3 regions of the Mycobacterium botniense genome follow, and region 1 is predicted to be linked to each of the others. Evidence: predicted binding sites of a transcription regulator. Region 1 holds the regulator's gene; each other region holds the start of a gene.
What was found. Region 1 encodes LexA, which represses DNA repair genes until DNA is damaged. Its sites were predicted from a motif close to CGAACANNTGTTCG; they were not measured.

Region 1 (2,265 bases):
GGCCAGCACGGCGGTTTCCACAGTGGTGAACCGCCTCCCGCACTCCGGGCAGGACCTTCGACGCCGAATAGCCTGACCTTCATCGGTTTCCCGTGAGTCCACCACCCGGGAATCGGGATGGCGGCAGAACGGGCAGTGCATGGCCGCTCCTTCGCCGCGCTGATGGCCAGGTTTCTCAGACGACTTTGAGAGTACCTGGGCGCTCCCCGGTACCGCCAACACCGCCGCGGTCGGCCCACCTGCGCTGACCAGCGTTGGGCCGTCAGCTTTTTCGCGTGCCATCCGAACAGGTCAGCCGACCGGAGCGATCAGTGTCTGACCCGCGGTCAGCGTGGCGGCGTCCAGGCCGTTGAGTTCGCGGATGCGGTCGGCCACCTGGCCCGCCGGCGCGCCGGGAGCCACCCGGGCCGCCAGGTGATCCCACGTCTCCCCCGCCTCAACGCGCACCACGGCAAGCCGGTCAGGTATCCGGGCGGGCGTCCCTGCCACGGCGCCGCCCACCAGCCCACCGCGGTGGGCAACCAGCCCCAGCCAGAGTGTGATCAGCGCCGAGACCAGCGCGAGCGCCACCGTCGTCGCCGCCGTTACGGGGCGCCTGTGGTGCGCGGCAGTGGACCTGGCCACACCCGGACCCCGGTACCGCGGTGAGGGCCATGCCGGCCGTGCCGGCCCGGGCCGCCGCGAGCCGGGCGGGCGGCACCGCGCCTTAACCCGGGCCGGCCGCGCTGCACGGCGGTTGTTCAGCGGGCTCGCGTCGATCAGTGTCATCGGTGTTCGCCTCCTCACCGTGGTCATCGATCATGTGTTCGAAATATACTCGATACTCTGTTCGAATGTCGAACATCTGATCGAATGGTGTCAGACATGGCCGGACGATACCGCGGGCCACCGACACCACCGGGTGCGCGCTAGCCCCGCGACATGCATCGAACACGTGTTTGATTAATCGATGAAATGCGGCTACTCTCGCGTGGTATGAGCGATTCCAGCGACACCACCGACCCGGGTCGCCGTCCGCATGCTGCCGATTCGGTGCTCACCGCGCGGCAGCGCACCATCTTGGATGTCATCCGCGCCTCGGTGACCACCCGCGGCTATCCGCCCAGCATCCGGGAAATCGGCGACGCTGTTGGTCTGACCTCGACGTCGTCGGTGGCTCACCAACTGCGCACGCTGGAGCGCAAGGGCTATTTGCGCCGCGACCCGAACCGCCCCCGCGCTGTCGACGTCCGTGGAGCCGACGAGGCTGTCGCAGTGCCGGCCACTGAGGTCGCCGGCTCCGACGCCGTGCCGGAGCCCACGTTCGTCCCGGTTCTCGGACGGATCGCGGCCGGCGGCCCGATCCTCGCCGAAGAAGCCGTTGAAGACGTTTTCCCGCTGCCCAGGGCGCTGGTCGGTGACGGCGCGCTATTCCTGCTCAAAGTCGTCGGCGACTCCATGGTCGAGGCGGCGATCTGTGACGGCGACTGGGTCGTGGTCCGCCAGCAGAACGTCGCCGATAACGGCGATATCGTCGCAGCGATGATTGACGGGGAAGCCACCGTGAAAACGTTCAAACGCACCGGCAATCAGGTGTGGCTGATGCCGCATAACCCGGCGTTCGACCCCATCCCGGGAAACGAGGCCACGGTGCTGGGCAAGGTCGTCACGGTGATCCGTAAGCTCTAAGGCTCAACCCGCTTTGATGAATCCGTTGGCCCGCGCGACTTCTTCGCTGGCAAGCCAGATTTCGGCCAGCGTCTCCTCGTAGAGCTCACTTTCGGGTGTGTAATACAGACCGGAACTGGTATTGGCCTTGACCGGGTAGCCGTCGGGAGCCTGGTAGGGATCCTCCAGCGGCAGGTGGATCGCCAGCCGGGCAGGCGCAGCCGGGGTCCGCGGGCCGGCGTCTGCTGCGGTCTCCACCGCCGCGTGGCGCCCGCTGCGCACTTCGGTTGCCGTAGGCACCCGGGTCGGAGCCGTGTCCACCGCATCGGGATCCTCTCCCGCGGCGTCGAACCCGGCCGGCGCCCGGAGGGACTCCGAGGCAGTGGGCACAGCCCGGGCAGCGGACACCGGCCCACTGGCATCGGGTATCCAGGTGCTGTCGCGCGCGAACGGGTCCGGGGCGTGGGTCGGTGGTGAGCCCCGTGACCGCTCCGAGTAGCGAGGCCCCAGCGACGTCACAGCAACGCGGCGGCCTTCGGCCGGCGACCACTGGGTGTCGGCGGGCTCGGCGGTGTGCCCGCCCTGTTCGGCCTCGCCCACCGTGGTGCCGGGACCGGC
Region 2 (2,265 bases), 120 kb from region 1:
CGCAACGCCGCAGAAGTGCTGGCCCCGGGCTCACCGGCCAACACCCTATCGGTGGCCTCCTCAGCCTGCCTGGCCGCAAAACCCAGTCCGATCAGGGCTTCGACCACCGGGCCACGCACCGCGTGCCCATTGACCGGCGCTGCGGGCACCGCACCGGCCTTATCGCGCAACTCCAACACCAGCCGCTCGGCGCCCCGGCGGCCGATCCCGGGCACCCGCGTCAGCGCCGCCACATCGCCGTCGGCCAGCACCCGCCGCAGTGCTGTCGCGTCATAAACCGCCAACGCCGCCAGCGCGATCTTGGGCCCCACCCCCGAAACCCCCAGCAACATCACAAACAAATCGCGGGCCTCGGCCTCGAGGAACCCGTACAGCGTCATCGACTCCTCGCGCACAATCATCGCGGTGACCAACCGAGCCTCAGTCCCACGCCGCAGCCTTGCCAGCGTCGACGGGGTCGCCATTACCTGGTAACCGACCCCAGCGCACTCGATCACCACATGATCCAGCGCCACCTCCAGCACCTGCCCGCGCACCGAGGCGATCACCGCGCCGCCTTGACCTTCGCACCGACCCGCTGACGCTGCCCGCCCGCCTGGGCTTCTGCGGCGGCCATCCGCGCGATCATCGGCGCGCGCCAGCAATGACATATCGCCAACGCCAACGCGTCAGCCGCATCCGCCGGTGTCGGCTTGGCTTGCAACCCAAGGATTCTGGTGACCATCGCAGTCACCTGCGCCTTGCCCGCACCACCGTTACCGGTAACCGCCGCCTTCACCTCGCTGGGGGTGTGAAAATGCACCGCAACACCCCGTTTGGCCGCCGCCAGCGCCACCACGCCCCCAACCTGCGCGGTACCCATCACCGTCGACACATTCTGCTGGGAAAACACCCGCTCGATCGCCATCACATCCGGGCGATAAGTATCCAGCCACTGCTCGACAACATCACTGATCGCCAATAACCGCCCCGGCAACGGGACGTCGACCGCGGTGCGTACGACCTCGACATTCAGTGCGACGATCTGCCGCCCGCGGCTGCCGTCGATCACCGACAATCCGCAGCGCGTCAAGCCTGGATCAACACCCATCACCCGCACTGCATCACTCCCGCTGCCGAACGACTGTTCGATACCCTATCGGGCCGAGCCGACAGCCATCGGAACGACACGCGGTGAGATCCGTCGCGCCGGCGGTCGCCGACGATAAACATGCGATATCGGTATCGCCTCACCGGCGAAGTCGCTGTATCCACGGTGCAGCGTTTCAGCCCATCGTCGTAGCGATCGTGCAGCGGGATCAGTCGCATATCCGGGCTCGCTTGGGAATCGTCACGGTATATCTCGCCATGGGGCGCGTGTGATCGGTGTGACTCCACGGCGCCGCCAGCGACAGCACCACCGGCCGGCCAAGCCCGGCAGGCTAAGGTTGGTGCACACTCAGGGCAAGTCAGGTGGCTGACCGGAAGGCGGACAGATGGGCCGTATGCGCTGCACCAAGCGGAATCGTCGACCGGGCCACGGCACGGCACGCGATGCTCATCCGATCATTGTCGGGACAGCTGCCGGTGCGTTTCTGGCTGCGGCGATGACCCCGCTGGCCACCGCGCCCGCCGCCACTGCGGGCATCATCGATGTCCTCAGCAACGCAGCCAGCGCCCCGGCCCCTGTCCCGGTGATCGTCGCTCCTCGCCCCGCCGCCAGTGGGATCGACAGGAGCGGCCACGCGCTCAGCGGCCCCGGCGACGACGGCGGCCCCGGCGGGCAAGGCGGGCAAGGCGGGCATGGCGGCCCCGGCGGGCAAGGCGGGCACGGCGGCCCCGGCGGGCAAGGCGGGCAAGGCGGCCCCGGCGGTCACGGCGGAGCCGGCGGGCACGGGGGAGCCGGCGGGCAAGGGGGGCACGGCGGAGCCGGCGGGCAGCCCGGCCCCGGCGGAGCCGGTGGCGCACCGGGACCCGGCGGGGCGCCCGGCCAGCCCGGCCAGCCCGGCCAGCCCGGGGCGCCCGGCCAGCCCGGGGCGCCCGGCTAAGACCGGCTAAGCCCGGCTGTGTCAGGTCGGCCGCCCACCGGATGATGCGGCCACCCACATCCACCACCGCGCCCGCTGCGGCAGCACGGCGCTCACCATGATCAGCCGTGGAAGCACCGGGGATACTCTCGACTGACGAACTGATCAACCGCCGACTGTAAAGGAGCCGACGCTGAAGTGAGCAGCGCTGAGATGGCCGGCGATCCACGCGCCGATGTGGTAGCCCGCCAGTACGAGC
Region 3 (2,265 bases), on a different contig from region 1:
CAATGGCAGGACCGGGTGTCCGGGCTGGACGTGGCGGTTGATGAGATTCCGCGCATCTTTCCCAAGGATCCGGACAACGTGCAATGGCCGCCCGAGGTCGTCGCCGACGGCCCGATCCCGCTGGCCCGGTTGATCCCCGCCGGTGTCGACGTCCGCGGCCACGCTACCCGCGCACGAATCGTGCTGTTCCGCAAGCCAATCGAGCGACGCGCAAAGGACACGGTCGAGCTGGCCGATTTGCTGCATGACATTCTGGTGGCTCAGGTAGCCACGTATCTGGACGTCGATCCCTCGATCATCGACCCGACAATCGATGACGAGTAACGAGACACTCAGATGATGCCGCGCTTGAGACGGCGGCGCTCACGCTCCGAGAGACCGCCCCAAATGCCGAAGCGCTCGTCGTGCGCGAGCGCGTACTCCAGGCACTCATTGCGGACCTCGCAGCCCAGGCAGATTTTCTTGGCCTCGCGGGTCGAGCCGCCCTTCTCGGGAAAGAATGCCTCGGGATCGGTTTGCGCGCACAATGCGCGGTCTTGCCATTGCTCTCTCGTGACCGGCACCCGCGGAAATACTTCGGGCGCGTCGGGAACCAAACTCAAATGAGGGCGGGATGCCGCAGTTGTCCTCGCCGCGCCGATATTGGTGTGCGGTGTGCCTCCCACAACGCCCCGAAGGTGCTCATAGGACATGCTCCGCCTCCTCACCTGATTGGTCGTGAATGTCGCGCGCTGTTGTGATGTGTGTGTGATGTGCGGCCATCTCAATTTTCGAACAAGTGATCGAATCTCGGCTGCGACACCGTAATCGGCTGGCCACCGGGAATGACACTGATGTGATTACACACGCGTAATTGGCCGCGGTCAAGCGCTGGAATGCAAATTCATACCATCTCGTGACCAAATTTTGGTGGTGCGCGGCAGTTCGCGTTTTGGCGTGTCGGGGCGCGGACCTCGCCGCAGGCGCCAACGTTCCACTCCCGCAGACCACCTCGTCATCCGGCGTACTGTCTGCGATGTGAGGATCACGGTTCTGGTCGGCGGTGTCGGCGGTGCCCGCTTCCTGCTCGGCGTGCAGTGCCTCCTCGGCCTCGGGCAATTCGCTCCCCAACGCCGCCAGGCCGGTGATCACGAACTGACCGCCGTTGTCAATATCGGCGACGACGCCTGGATTCACGGGCTGCGTGTGTGCCCCGACCTGGACACCTGTATGTACACCCTGGGCGGCGGCGTCGACCCGCAACGCGGCTGGGGCCAGCGCGACGAAACGTGGCACGCCATGGAGGAACTCCGGCGCTACGGCGTGCAGCCGCAGTGGTTTCAGCTTGGCGACCGCGACCTGGCTACCCACCTGGTGCGTACCCAGATGCTGCGCGCGGGCTACCCGCTGTCGCAGGTCACCGCCGCGCTATGCGACCGCTGGCAACCCGACGCACGATTGTTGCCTACCAGCGACGACCCGTGCGAAACGCACGCGGTCATCACCGACCCCGCCGACGGCAACCGGCGAGCGATTCACTTCCAGGAATGGTGGGTGCGTTACCGTGCCCGGGTGCCGACCCACAGCTTCGCCTTCATCGGAGCCGAAAAGGCCAGCGCCGCACCCGAAGTGTTGAAAGCCATCGCTGACGCTGACCTCATCTTGTTGGCGCCGTCGAATCCGGTGGTGAGCATCGGCGCCATCCTCGCCGTTCCCGGTATTCGGGCAGCCCTGCGCTCCGCTGCCGCCCCGATCATCGGTTATTCACCGATCGTCAGCGGAAAGCCGTTGCGCGGCATGGCTCATGAATGCCTTACTGTCATCGGTGTGCAGTCCACCGCTGAGGCCGTCGGCCAGTATTACGGCGCACGCAACGCGACCGGGATCCTGGATTGCTGGTTGGTTCATGAGACTGACCATGCTGACATCGACGGGGTCGCTGTGCGCTCGATACCGCTGCTGATGACCGACCCGAAAGCGACGGCCGAGATGGTCAGCGCAGGTCTCGAGCTCGCGGGCATGGTGAGATGACCCGCACGCCAGCGCCGGCCAGAGCCGAGCATGGAACCGGCTCGGCGATCGAGATTCTCCCCGTCACCGGCCTCCCGGAATTCCGGGCCGGCGATGATCTGTGCGCTGCGCTGGCCGCTGCGGCGCCGTGGCTGCGTGACGGCGACGTCGTCGTGGTCACCAGCAAGGTGGTGTCGAAGTGCGAGGGCCGGCTGGTGCCGGCCCCCACCGATCCCCAAGCCCGAGACGAATTGCGGCGCAAGTTGATCGAACGCG

Region 2: a site for LexA is predicted at 1,117-1,130, ahead of ruvC (crossover junction endodeoxyribonuclease RuvC). Genes of this name have one in related genera too.
Region 3: a site for LexA is predicted at 772-785, ahead of cofD (2-phospho-L-lactate transferase). Genes of this name have one in related genera too.

Annotation. Positions count from the first base shown of each region.
Region 1 is NZ_BLKW01000004.1:1,777,550-1,779,814, forward strand. Features, by position in the region: gene nrdR (transcriptional regulator NrdR) at 1-141, opposite strand, end outside; gene G6N08_RS18225 (LysM peptidoglycan-binding domain-containing protein) at 292-768, opposite strand; gene lexA (transcriptional repressor LexA) at 976-1,668, shown strand; gene G6N08_RS18235 (sunset domain-containing protein) at 1,672-2,265, opposite strand, start outside.
Region 2 is NZ_BLKW01000004.1:1,662,122-1,664,386, forward strand. Features, by position in the region: gene ruvA (Holliday junction branch migration protein RuvA) at 1-548, opposite strand, end outside; gene ruvC (crossover junction endodeoxyribonuclease RuvC) at 545-1,099, opposite strand; gene G6N08_RS17610 (hypothetical protein) at 1,476-2,027, shown strand; gene G6N08_RS17615 (class I SAM-dependent methyltransferase) at 2,220-2,265, shown strand, end outside.
Region 3 is NZ_BLKW01000002.1:216,305-218,569, forward strand. Features, by position in the region: gene G6N08_RS01280 (metallopeptidase family protein) at 1-324, shown strand, start outside; gene G6N08_RS01285 (WhiB family transcriptional regulator) at 333-692, opposite strand; gene cofD (2-phospho-L-lactate transferase) at 1,018-2,010, shown strand; gene G6N08_RS01295 (coenzyme F420-0:L-glutamate ligase) at 2,007-2,265, shown strand, end outside.